DNA from 3 places in the Streptomyces sp. TLI_185 genome. Region 3 is predicted to be linked to each of the others. Evidence: riboswitches for the same ligand, from Rfam matches in the RefSeq annotation. Region 3 holds a riboswitch; each other region holds the start of a gene.

What was found. A riboswitch is a leader RNA that binds a small molecule or an ion and turns the genes downstream of it on or off. The one in region 3 is predicted to bind cyclic di-AMP.
Positions count from the first base shown of each region.
Region 1: it holds a riboswitch for cyclic di-AMP, as region 3 does, so the genes downstream of both, EDD92_RS50910 (C40 family peptidase) here and EDD92_RS34745 (M23 family metallopeptidase) in region 3, are expected to answer to the same signal.
Region 2: it holds a riboswitch for cyclic di-AMP, as region 3 does, so the genes downstream of both, EDD92_RS20020 (transglycosylase family protein) here and EDD92_RS34745 (M23 family metallopeptidase) in region 3, are expected to answer to the same signal.

Region 1 is NZ_RKRB01000001.1:1,349,724-1,353,828, reverse strand. Features, by position in the region: gene EDD92_RS06160 (carbohydrate ABC transporter permease) at 1-410, opposite strand, end outside; gene EDD92_RS50910 (C40 family peptidase) at 610-2,217, opposite strand; cyclic di-AMP (ydaO/yuaA leader) riboswitch at 2,226-2,400, opposite strand; gene EDD92_RS06150 (DUF5997 family protein) at 2,592-2,996, opposite strand; gene EDD92_RS06145 (LysR family transcriptional regulator substrate-binding protein) at 3,055-3,852, shown strand; gene EDD92_RS06140 (hypothetical protein) at 3,921-4,105, shown strand, end outside.
Region 2 is NZ_RKRB01000001.1:4,382,925-4,387,029, forward strand. Features, by position in the region: gene eno (phosphopyruvate hydratase) at 1-1,151, opposite strand, end outside; gene EDD92_RS20020 (transglycosylase family protein) at 1,445-2,131, opposite strand; cyclic di-AMP (ydaO/yuaA leader) riboswitch at 2,136-2,304, opposite strand; gene EDD92_RS20025 (transglycosylase family protein) at 2,501-3,469, opposite strand; gene EDD92_RS20030 (cytochrome P450) at 3,688-4,105, shown strand, end outside.
Region 3 is NZ_RKRB01000001.1:7,522,410-7,526,514, forward strand. Features, by position in the region: gene EDD92_RS34735 (pitrilysin family protein) at 1-214, shown strand, start outside; gene EDD92_RS34740 (pitrilysin family protein) at 211-1,599, shown strand; cyclic di-AMP (ydaO/yuaA leader) riboswitch at 1,803-1,967, shown strand; gene EDD92_RS34745 (M23 family metallopeptidase) at 1,980-2,744, shown strand; gene EDD92_RS34750 (GntR family transcriptional regulator) at 2,931-3,623, shown strand; gene EDD92_RS34755 (HPr family phosphocarrier protein) at 3,763-4,044, opposite strand.

The DNA.
Region 1 (4,105 bases), 6.2 Mb from region 3:
GCCTCCTCGATCTCGGTGGGGATGTCCTTCATGAACTCGGTCAGCAGCATGATCGAGAAACCCCAGGCGCCGAGCGGCAGGATCACCGCCCACATGGTGCCCTTCAGGTCCAGCCCCACGACCGGGACATCACCGAGGACCAGGGACAGCGGGATCGCGATGACCTCCTCGGGGAGCATCATCGTCAGCATGAACAGGGTCAGCACCAGGGCCTGGCCGCGGAAGCGGTGCCGGGCCGGCGCGTAGGCGGCCGGCACCGCTTCCGCGAGCTGCAGCAGCAGTCCGCCGCCCGCGATGACCAGCGAGTTGGTGAAGTAGTCCCAGATGCCGCGCTCGCCCGCCACCCTGATCTTCAGCAGGGTGGGATGGTGCGGGAGGAAGGACAGCGAGGAGCCGCTCGGGTATGTCAAGACATAGCTGAAACATCTCACCGAGCCCGTGCATGCGTCACTGGATGCCGTGATGTAGGCGGGCGGCGCGCAGGGCCCGTGACCGGGACCGAGATGAGAAGGGTGCCCGCAACGAACAACGAGGAGGCCGCCGACTTCCGTCGGCGGCCTCGCAGTTCATCGAGCTGTTGGTGTCACGCCTCGACCGGCGTCCCTGATCTCACGCGGGACGTACGGCGATTCGGACCGCGGCTTCGCCGGCGTAGTGGACCGAGTCCTCGCGGATGACCGCGCCCGGGCCGGGCGCGTGAATCATCAAGCCGTTGCCGGTGCAGATGCCGACGTGGCTGAAGTTGTCGTTGAAGAAGATCAGGTCTCCGGGGCGGCTCTCCGCGAGCGGAATCACCGTGCCGGCGCTCGCCTGCTCGTACGTGGTGCGTGGCAGGGTGACCCCGGCGGCCCGCCAGGCGGCCTGGGTGAGCCCGGCGTTGTCGTACGACTCCGGCCCGACCGCACCCCACAGGCACGGCCTGCCGATCTGTGCACGGGCGAAGTCGATCGCCCTGTCCGCCTTGGTGACGGCGGAGGTGCCGACGGCGGGCACACCCGTGTCCAGGGTGGACGGCTGCATGGTCCATCCCCCGGCCTGGGGTATGCCGGTGTCGAGGGCGGATGGCTGCGTACGCCAATCCCCGGCCGGGGTTACGCCCGTGTCGAGCACGGACGGCTGCATGAACTGCTCCCCGACCGCGGGTATGCCGGTGTCGAGGACGGATGGCTGGGTGCGCCATTCCTCGGCCGCGGTTGTGCCGGTGTCGAGGGCGGATGGCTGCGTACGCCAATCCCCGGCCGGGGTTTCGCCCGTGTTGAGCACGGACGGTTGCATGCGCCACTCCTCGACCGCGGGTACCCCGGTGTCGAGCACGGACGGCTGCATGAACTGCTCCCCGACTGCGGGTATGCCGGTGTCGAGGACGGACGGCTGCATGCGCTGCTCCCCGGCCGGGGGCGCGCCCATGTCGAGGACCGTCGGCTGCTGCAGCCGCCAGGCCTCCTCGTTCGCCCGGCGGGTCTGTTCCGCCTGGTCCTGCCAGGGAAGCTGGGCCGGCATGGCCTCAACAGCCGGGCGCGGTGCGGAGGTCTGCCGCGCGGTGTACCGGTACAGCAGCTCGCTGGCCGCCGCGATCTTGCGCTGGCTCTGCTCCTTGGACCTGCGCAGGGAGGTCTGCTTCGACTCGGGGGCCGCCGTGGGCAGCGCGGGGGCGGCCTCCTGGCGGGGCTGCGGGACGGCGGGGAGCGGGGCCGTGGGTCCGGCGGTCAATTCGGCCACCGGACGGCGGGACTCCGCGGAGGGCAGCTCCGCCACGGGCCGGACGGTCGCCTCCAGCTCAAGGGCGGGGGTACGGCTGTCCGCCGGGCGCGGGGGCCGCGGCTCGGCCTGGCGGGCCGGCGTACGGTCGGCCGGCAGTACCGCAGGCACCGTCGGACCCAGCGAGGCACGCACTCCGTCGAACCACCGCCGGGACACCGAGTCGAGTGCCGGGTCCGAGCGGCCACGCTCGCGGGCCGGCGCCGCGGGCGGCCGCGTCCCCATCAACTGGGCCCGGGTGAAGTTGAAGTTGCCGGTATCGGACTCGGCCTGGTCGTAGAGGCTGCTCACCCGCTGCCGGACGGCTTCCCGGCTCGGGCCCTCGTCCCCCGTCGTCGGTGCGGCGTCGGCGGTCTGCGAGAACAGGGCCACCGAGGTGAGGGCGGCCGTCGCGAGAGCGGAATTGCGCATACCGGGCAGGCCGAAGCCTCCGGCGCGCGATGGTCGATCCGGCGCCATGGGAGCCGTACTCCTTCCGTACTCCGCCTACCGAGTTAGCTGTCGGGTTCGGGCGGTCGGTTCCGGAAGGCATGCCCTACGGCCCCTGCCCGGGCGGGCAGTTGGGCCGATTCACCCCGTCGTTCGGTTGGGTCCCCGGCTCCGGCTGCCACGAGGGCGCACCGGATTCGGCGGAGGCCACGCGTCCCGGCGGGGTTCGCCGGAGGAACTCGTGCGGCCTGACGCCACGCTAGCCAACTTGTGCGGCTCGTGTGAAGGTTGATGGCCGTAATGTCCGATACGCTTTTGTGACCTTCGTCGTGACGCACCGTCAGATCCGTGTGTCGTGCACGCTGCGGATCCGGACGGCGACCGACCGTCGCGAGCAGGGCGCGTCAGGGACGCGGGCCGTCGCTGCGAGCCTCGCGCTCGGCGTTGCGCTTCTTGATGCGCGCCGCCTCCTTGCGGACCTCGGCCTGCGTGGCGCGTTCCTTCTGCAGCCACTCGGGCTCTTCCTGCTTCAGGGCCTCGATCTGCTCGGTGGTGAGCGCCTCGGTGATCCCGCCGCGGGCGAGACCCGCGATGGAGACGCCCAGCTTCGCCGCGACCACCGGACGGGGGTGCGGACCGTTCGCCCGCAGCTCGCGCAGCCACTCGGGCGGCTCGGCCTGGAGCTGGTCGAGCTCGGCTCGCGAGACGACACCCTCCCGGAACTCGGCGGGGGTGGCCTCGAGGTACACACCCAGTTTCTTCGCCGCGGTCGCGGGCTTCATCGTCTGGGTGCTCTGGTGCGACTTCATGCCGTCCAGGGTATCGAGCATGTTCGAGACCTCTGACCACGGCCGGTAGCCTGGCCTGGTGACAGGCTCGGAAGAATCCCAGGCGTTCCGGCTCGCGTACGTCCCGGGGGTGACGCCCGCCAAGTGGGTGCGGATCTGGAACGAGCGCCAGCCCGGCATCCCGCTGAACCTCCTCGCCGTACCGGCCGCCGAGGCATCCGACGTGTTGCGCGCGGGTGAGGCCGACGCGGGACTCGTACGGCTGCCGGTCGACCGTACGTTCTTCAGCGCGATCCCCCTCTACACCGAGACGACGGTCGTCGTCGTCCCCAAGGATCACGTGATCACGGCGGCGGACGAGGTGACCGTTCAGGACCTTGCGGACGAGGTCGTCTTCCACCCCCTCGACGACGTCTTCGACTGGGACCGGCCGCCGGGCGAGCCCGCCTTCGAGCGGCCCGCCACCACCGAGGACGCCGTGGAACTCGTCGCGGCGGGCGTCGGCCTCGTGGTCGTCCCCCAGTCGCTGGCCCGTCTGTACCACCGCAAGGACCTCACGTATCGCTCGCTGGTGGACGCCCCCGAGTCGAGCGTCGCCCTGGCGTGGCCCGAGGACGCGACCACGGATCTGGTCGAGGACTTCATCGGAATCGTCCGCGGCCGCACGGTCAACAGCTCCCGCGGCCGCAAGGCGCAGACGCCCGAACCGAAGGGCAAGGCGGGCGGCAGGACCGGCGACGCGGCCGGCGCACGGCGCAAGCCGGCGGCGGGGAAGGCGACCGGGAAGACGGCAGGGAAGCCGGCGGCGCGCAACCCGCGGGCCGGATCCGACGTCTCCAAGGGCGCCAAGCGCAGGAAACCCCGCCGCCGGGCATAGCCTCCCTCGGGGCGGCCTCGCCCCGTTCCGATCCATCCGGTGGGGTGATGGACGGAAGGCGGGGAGTTTTGCTTCGCAAGGGCGTGCGGTGCGCAGGCGGCGCCGCGGACCGGCTGCGTGCCCACAAGCTGTGGGGCGATCTGGCTGGTCAGGGGAACGGGCGGCCGCGCGGCGCACTGTGGCGGGTGGCGGCGTTCGTCGGGCGCACGCTGCGGGGCGAGTGGCAGGGCATCGTGGTCGATCCGGTGCGGCA
Region 2 (4,105 bases), 3.1 Mb from region 3:
CAGTTCACCGCGACGGCGAGGTCGGCGATGGTGACGTCCTCGGTCTCGCCGGAGCGGTGGGACATCATGCACTTGAAGCCGTTGCGCTGGGCCATCTCGACGGCGTCCAGGGTCTCGGTCAGCGAGCCGATCTGGTTCACCTTGACGAGCAGGGCGTTGGCGGTGCCCTCCTCGATGCCGCGGGCCAGGCGCTCCGGGTTGGTGACGAACAGGTCGTCGCCGACGATCTGGACCTTGTCGCCCAGCTTGTCGGTGATGACCTTCCAGCCGGCCCAGTCGTCCTCGAACAGCGGGTCCTCGATGGAGACGAGCGGGTAGGCCGCCACGAGCTCCTCGTAGTACTCGGTCATCTCGGCGGCCGAGCGGGACTTGCCCTCGAACTCGTACTTGCCGTCCTTGTAGAACTCGGACGCGGCGACGTCGAGCGCGAGCGCGATCTGCTCGCCGGGGACGTAGCCGGCCTGCTTGATGGCCTCGATGATGAGGTCGAGCGCGGCGCGGTTGGACTCCAGGTTCGGGGCGAAGCCGCCCTCGTCGCCGAGGCCGGTGGACAGGCCCTTGGTCTTCAGCACCTTCTTGAGGGTGTGGTAGACCTCGGCGCCCCAGCGCAGGGCCTCGGAGAAGGACTCCGCGCCGATCGGGGCGATCATGAACTCCTGGATGTCCACGTTGGAGTCGGCGTGCGAGCCGCCGTTCAGGATGTTCATCATCGGCACCGGCAGCAGGTGCGCGTTCGGGCCGCCCAGGTAGCGGAAGAGCGGCAGGTCGCTGGCCTCGGAGGCCGCGTGGGCGACGGCGAGGGAGACGCCGAGGATGGCGTTGGCGCCGAGGGAGCCCTTGTTGTCGGTGGCGTCCAGGTCGAACATGGCCTGGTCGATCAGGCGCTGCTCGGTGGCGTCGTAGCCGACCAGCTCCGGGCCGATCTGCTCGATGACGGCGAGGACGGCCTTCTCGACACCCTTGCCCTGGTAGCGGTTGGGGTCACCGTCGCGGAGCTCGATGGCCTCGAAGGCACCCGTGGAGGCGCCGGACGGGACGGCGGCACGACCCGTGCTGCCGTCGTCGAGGCCGACCTCGACCTCGACCGTGGGGTTGCCTCGGGAGTCCAGGATTTCCCGGGCTACGACGACGTCGATGGACGGCACGAGCATCTCCTTCTTGGATGTGACACGGCTACGGCAGTAGCGCGGTGGCTCTGCGGGATGAGCCTAACCGCCTGAGGCCGATCGGCCACGTTGCCGACCACCTCTTGGGCAGAACCGAGAGTAAATTGTTTCCGAACGGAACAAAGAGCGGGAGCAAAAAGAACCCCGCCCCGGTGCGTACGGGGGAACACGCACCGGAGCGGGGAGCCCGTGGGGGACGGGGGTGACCCTCACGTGTCCGCCATGATGGGGGACACGGCTGTGAGGGCGCTGTGGTTCAGCCGGCCGTCAGCCCTGTGTCACTTCAGGTGCAGCTGCTGGCCCGGGTAGATGAGGTCGGCGTCCGAGACGATGTCCTTGTTCAGCTTGAACAGCTTCTGCCAGCCGCCCTTGACGCCGTGCTTCTCGGCGATCGAGCTGAGGGTGTCGCCCTTGACGACCTTGTACTCGCCGTCGCCCTTCTTGACCTTCTTGCCGGTCGGGGTGGTGACGGTCTTCGTCGACTTCTTGACCGTCGGGCGCTCGGTGGAGCGGGAGGCGCTCTGCTCGGAGGAGTGGCTGCTGCTGGAGGACGAGCTGCTGGAGCTGCCGGAGGCGCTGCCGCCGTTGTAGGCGGCGCCGGACAGGCCGGTGCCGCAGACCGGCCAGGCACCCTTGCCCTGCGCGGCGAGGACCTTCTCGGCGACGGCTATCTGCTGGGACTTGCTGGCCTGGTTGGCCTGCGCGGCGTACTGCGTGCCGCCGTACGCGGCCCAGGTGGAGGCGGAGAACTGCAGGCCGCCGTAGTAGCCGTTCCCGGTGTTGATGGACCAGTTGCCGCCGGACTCGCACTGGGCGACCTTGTCCCACTCGGAGGCGGTGGCGGCGGAGGCGTTGCCGGCCGCCATCAGCGGAGCGGCGATGGCGACACCGGTGACGCCGGCCAGCGCGGCGGCGCGGGTGGCCTTGGACGGACGACGGTGCTTGCCCTTACCGGAAAACAGCATGGTTCGATCCCCTCACCGACGCCTGCGAGGTGAGCTGTCGGGTTCGGGCCGGTTGAGTTGCCCGGCCGTGCCCTCGCTTTCACGAGACACGGCTACACCCCTAGCCGCCCGTCAACTGCCCGGGCAGGCACTTACCTTGGGTCCCCCGCTCCTGCCTACGGCGCTGTTAAGCGACGACTGTTCCCGTACGGCCGCTGGCAGGATTCGGCGTTGCGGCAGCCGGGGCTCGTGTTGACGAGCGGTGACGACGGTAGACACGCGATCCGTCGAATTTCAAAGACGATCAGGGCTTCTGAGACTCATCCCACACTTTCACCAAACCGGACATTCAGTGGCGAAATGTGACGTGAACTCCCGTTGTTTTTCGCCCTATTCGGTACCGAGTTTCAGGGTCTGACCGGCGAAGATGTGATTCGGGTCGGTGCCGATGGCCTTCTTGTTCTCGGCGTAGAGCGCCCGCCACCCGCCGTCCAGGTCAAGGGAGTCGGCGATGGAGGCGAGGGTGTCGCCGGCGTGGACGGTGTACGTGTCGTCCGTGCGGCTGTCGGTCTTCGTCCTGTCGGCGGCCTCGTCGGCGCTGGCGCCACGGTGGCGGCCGGTGCCGATCGCGCCGGTGTCGACGAGGTTCCAAGTGGCCGCCGGCGGCTCGGAATTGTCCGAGTCGCCACCCTTCACCTTGCCCGTGGACGAGCTGTCGCCGCCCTGCGAGTTGCCCGTCGCCTTCTTGGACGGAGAGGTGGACGGCGAGGCAGATGTGCCGGATTCGGTGGAGTTGTCCGTCGTACTCGCGGAGGACGAAGGGGAGGCACTGGAGGACGAGCCGGAGGACGAATCCGACGAAGAGGACTCATCGGAAGCGCTGCCCGAGGAGTTGGACAGACCAGTTGAGCCGGATGCTCCGGAGGAATCGGACGAACCGGAACCGCCGTCCAGTACACCGGTGTCAATGTCGGCCGAACCGGAGTCCTTGGTCAGCCCGGAGGTCAGTCCGCAGGTATGGAAGGCGCCGACGCCCTGGTCGTCCAGGAGCTTCTCGGCGACGGCTATCTGCTGATTGCGGCTGGCGAGGTCGGCACTGGGCGCGTAGTCGAGGCCGCCGTACTTCTCCCAGTTCTCCTGGGTCAACTTGAGCCCGCCGTAGAACCCGTTGCCGCTGTTCTCGCTCCAGGAGCCGCCCGTCTCGCACTGGGCCACCTTGTCCCACGTGGTGCCGTCGGCTGCGCTGGCGCCGCCCGCGGCGAAGAGCGGGATCGCGATGGCGGAGCCGGTCACTCCGGCCGCGACGAGGAGAGCCGGAGCCTGACGGGGGCGACGGTGTCGACCGTTCCCGGAGAGCATGCGGAGACCTTTCGCAAGACAGCAGTGACCGCGCGGCGCATGACACCGACAGGCGTTCGAGACCACCGCGCTGGTCCGTGAACCTAACCGCTGCCGATCACTTGTCACAAGTTAATGCCGCGTAGATCACGTGAAGATCACAGACTCGAATGCGTGTCATCTTTGACCGGTTCGCCACGACGGCGCGTTCACCGGCGGCTCCCGATACGGTCGTCCCTGTGAACGTCCCGAACACCGCTCCCGAACTCTTCACCTGGGAATTCGCCGGCGACCCGTATCCGGCCTACGCCTGGCTGCGCGAGCACTCCCCCGTCCACTGGACGAAACTTCCCAGCGGGGTCGAGGCATGGCTGGTGACCCGCTACGCCGACGCACGTCAGGCACTCGCAGACGGGCGGCTCTCGAAGAACCCCGAGCATCACGCCGAGGACGCGCAGGGCAAGAGCAGGACCGGTATTCCGGGTGAGCGCAGCGCCAATCTGATGACGCATCTGCTCAATATCGATCCGCCCGACCACACCCGGCTGCGCCGCCTGGTCTCCAAGGCGTTCACCCCCCGCCGCGTGGCCGAATTCGCGCCGCGCGTGCAGGAGTTGACGGACGGGCTGATCGACCGGTTTGCGCCGCACGGCGAGG
Region 3 (4,105 bases):
CCTCACCGCCGTCCAGCGCGTCCTGGAGGTGACGGCGCAGGAGGTTCAGGAGGTCGCCAAGGCCCGTCTGCGGCCCGACAACCGCGCGGTGCTCGTCTACGAGCCGCTCTCGCCCGAGTCCGCGGAGCACACCCAGGACGAGGACTTCCCCGAAGACCCCGAGTCCGAAGCCACGGTGGAAGCCACCGACCAGAACGAGGAGGCGGCCAAGTGACCGAGCTCGCCACGATGCAGTTCCACCCGCAGCCCCGGGCGGGCGAGGCCAAGCCGTGGGCGTTCCCGTCCCCCGAGCGCGGGGCGCTCGGCAACGGCCTGACCGTCCTGCGCTGCCACCGCCCCGGCCAGCAGGTCGTCGCCGTCGAGGTGCTCCTGGACGCCCCCCTGGAGGCCGAGCCGGCAGCCTTCGAGGGCGTCGCCACGATCATGGCGCGGGCCTTCTCCGAGGGCACCGACAAGCACTCCGCCGAGGACTTCGCCGCCGAGCTGGAGCGCTGCGGCGCCACCCTCGACGCGCACGCCGACCACCCGGGCGTACGTCTGAGCCTCGAGGTCCCGGCCTCCCGTCTCGCCAAGGCGCTCGGCCTGCTCGCCGACGCCCTCAGGGCGCCCGCGTTCGCCGACGGCGAGGTCGAGCGGCTGGTCCGCAACCGCCTCGACGAGATCCCGCACGAGCTGGCCAACCCCTCGCGCCGTGCCGCCAAGGAGCTCTCCAAGGAGCTGTTCCCGGCGACCTCGCGCATGTCGCGCCCGCGCCAGGGCACCGAGGAGACGGTCGAGAAGATCGACGCGGCGGCCGTACGCGCCTTCTACGACCGTCACGTCCGGCCCGCTACGGCCACCGCCGTCGTCGTCGGCGACCTCACCGGCATCGACCTGGACGCGCTGCTCGGCGACACCCTGGGCGCCTGGACCGGCTCCAAGGCCGACCCCCGCCCCGTGCCGCCGGTGACCGCCGACGACACCGGGCGCGTGATCATCGTGGACCGTCCCGGCGCCGTCCAGACGCAGCTGCTCATCGGCCGCGTCGGCGCCGACCGGCACGACCGCGTGTGGCCGGCCCAGGTGCTCGGCACGTACTGCCTCGGCGGCACCCTCACCTCCCGCCTGGACCGCGTCCTGCGCGAGGAGAAGGGCTACACCTACGGTGTGCGTGCGTTCGGCCAGGTCCTCAGGTCCGCCCCGGACGGCTCCGGTGTCGCGATGCTCGCCATCAGCGGCTCCGTCGACACCCCGAACACCGGCCCGGCGCTGCAGGACCTGTGGACGGTGCTGCGCACGCTCGCCGAGGGCGGCCTCACCGACGCCGAGCGCGACGTCGCCGTACAGAATCTCGTCGGTGTGGCACCGCTGAAGTACGAGACCGCGGCGGCCGTGGCCAGCACCCTGGCCGACCAGGTCGAGCAGCACCTGCCCGACGACTACCAGGCGACGCTGTACCAGCAGCTCGCCGCGACCGGCACCGTGGAGGCCACCGCGGCGGCCGTGAACGCCTTCCCGGTGGACCGTCTGGTGACGGTTCTCGTCGGGGACGCGGCCGCGATCAAGGAGCCCGTCGAGGCGCTCGGGATCGGCGAAGTCACCGTCGTGGCGGCCGAGTAGAGGCACCCTCAGCGGCACGCGCGCGTAGGGGCCCTGGTGACTGATGCGTCACCAGGGCCCCTCAATGTCCGAATTGAGGGAGAGGTTGCCTGTCTGCCCTGTGGCATGCGCTACAAAAGGCGTGATCCGTTTGGGGATTGAAAGTGCTCCCGCTTAGCGTCGTCCGGGCTGTCCGTCAGGCACCGCGCCGCATCCGCGGCACCGGACAGTCATCGCCGAGTCCCCGTACGGCGCGAGCCAGGGGAGCCGGGGACCCATCGCAGTCCCTGGGGTGAATCGGACGCCCGCGCGTGCAGCGAGGGGGTCCGTAGGAGACCTTCCTGCTCCGAACCCGTCAGCTAACCCGGTAGGCGACAGGGAAGGAAAGGACCAGCCACTACATGGCGTTCACGCGCGCCACCGGGAAGCACCGTCGTCCCACGCGGATGCACCGCACCACCACCCGCGCCGCCGGGGTCGCGGCCCTCGCCACCACCGGCGTCATCGGCACCCTGGCAGCCCCCGCGCTCGCCGCCGACACCTCCGTCGAGCAGACCGGCCTCACCCCCGTGATCAGCATCGGCGACACGATCGCCGACAAGATCGACGCGCAGGCCGACGCCCAGAAGCAGGCCGCCGAGGAGGCCGCGCTCAAGAAGGCGGCCCAGGAGGCGGCACGCGAGAAGGCCGCCGCGAAGGCCAAGCAGGAGCGCGAGGCCAAGGAGCGCGCCGCCCGCGAGGCCGAGCGCAAGCGCCTCAACACGTTCGTGGCGCCGATCTCCAACTCGTACGTCTCCACCGGCTACCAGGCCAGCAGTTCTCTGTGGTCCTCCGGCAGCCACACCGGCATCGACTTCCACGCCGCGAGCGGCACGACCGTCCACGCCGTCGGCTCGGGCACCGTCGTCGAGGCGGGCTGGGGCGGGGCGTACGGCAACCAGATAGTGATCAAGATGGCCGACGGTACGTACACCATGTACGGCCACCTGTCGTCCATCGGTGTCTCGGTGGGCCAGACGGTCACCCCGGGCCAGCAGATAGGCCTCTCCGGCGCCACCGGCAACACCACCGGACCGCACCTGCACTTCGAGGCCCGTACGACCTCCGAGTACGGCTCGGACATCGACCCCGTCGCCTATCTGCGTTCGCACGGCGTGAACGTCTGACGACGGATCGCAAGATCTACTGAAGCCCCGGCTCCCGAGCCGGGGCTTTCGGTGTTTCTGTCGCCCCGCTGTCCAAAAAATATCCATGGATTCCGGCCCGCCGTCGGAAATTCCGGCTCCGTGCAATAGAGTCACCGATACACGTCAATCATCGACGTTTCACGGGGATTAAGTCGGAGGTCGGTCATGCGTATTCCGGCGCACTCGGTGTGCACGGCGATCCGGGACGACATCGTCGCCGGTGTCTACGAGCGCGGCAGCCGGCTCACCGAGGAACTCCTCGCGCGCCGCTACGGCGTCTCGCGCGTCCCCGTGCGCGAGGCGCTGCGCACCCTGGAGGCCGAGGGCTTCGTGGTGACCCGGCGGCACGCGGGCGCGTGCGTCGCGGAACCGACCGAGCAGGAGGCCGCCGACCTGCTGGAGATGCGCATGCTCCTGGAACCGCTCGGGGCCTCCCGGGCCGCCCAGCGGCGCACCGATGCCCATCTCAAGGTCCTGCGCGGCCTGGTCAGACTGGGCCAGGAGCGGGCCAGGAGGGGCAACAGCGAGGATCTGCGCTCCCTGGGGGGCTGGTTCCACGAGACGCTCGCCCAGGCCTCCGGCAGCCCCGCGCTGACCTCGATGCTGACCCAGCTGCGCCACAAGATCGCATGGATGTACGCCGTGGAGGCACCCGCCAACCCCGTGGAGTCCTGGGCGGAGCACGGCGCGATCGTCGACGCCGTGGCCCGCGGCGACAGCGAGCGCGCGCGAGCGGTCACGACACTGCACACCGAGCGCTCGAGCGCGGTGCACCGGCTGCGGTTCGGCGGCCCGGAGCGGGCCAACGGTGTGAGGAACTCGCAACATGCCGTAAACATGTCGGGCCTGCGGCATTAACACGGGCGCCGTATACAAAGAGGGAACAATTCGCGGGGCATTATTTCCGCTGCCCGTGATCGGAAATTCGACCGCCCCTGTGCGGGAAATGCGAAGGGCTCGCCCGGCAATTCGGACGAGCCCTTCTGTGGTGCCGTGATCAGACGGTCTCGGGAAGCTCCTCGAGCCCCTCGGAGACCAGCTTCGCCAGACGGTCGAGGGCGACGTCCGCACCCTCGGCCTCGGAGGCGAGGACGATCTCCTCGCCGCCCTGGGCGCCCAGGCCGAGAACGGCCAGCATGGAGGCCGCGTTGACGGGGTTGCCGTCGGCCTTGGCGATCGTCACCGGGATACCTGCGGCCGTGGCGGCCCGGACGAAGATGGAAGCGGGGCGGGCGTGGAGGCCCTCGGCCCAGCCGACGTTGACGCGGCGCTCAGCCATGTGATGCTGCCCTTCAGAGTCTCAGGGTTGTCTAGACCAGTTTCCCACAACGTGAAGCCTC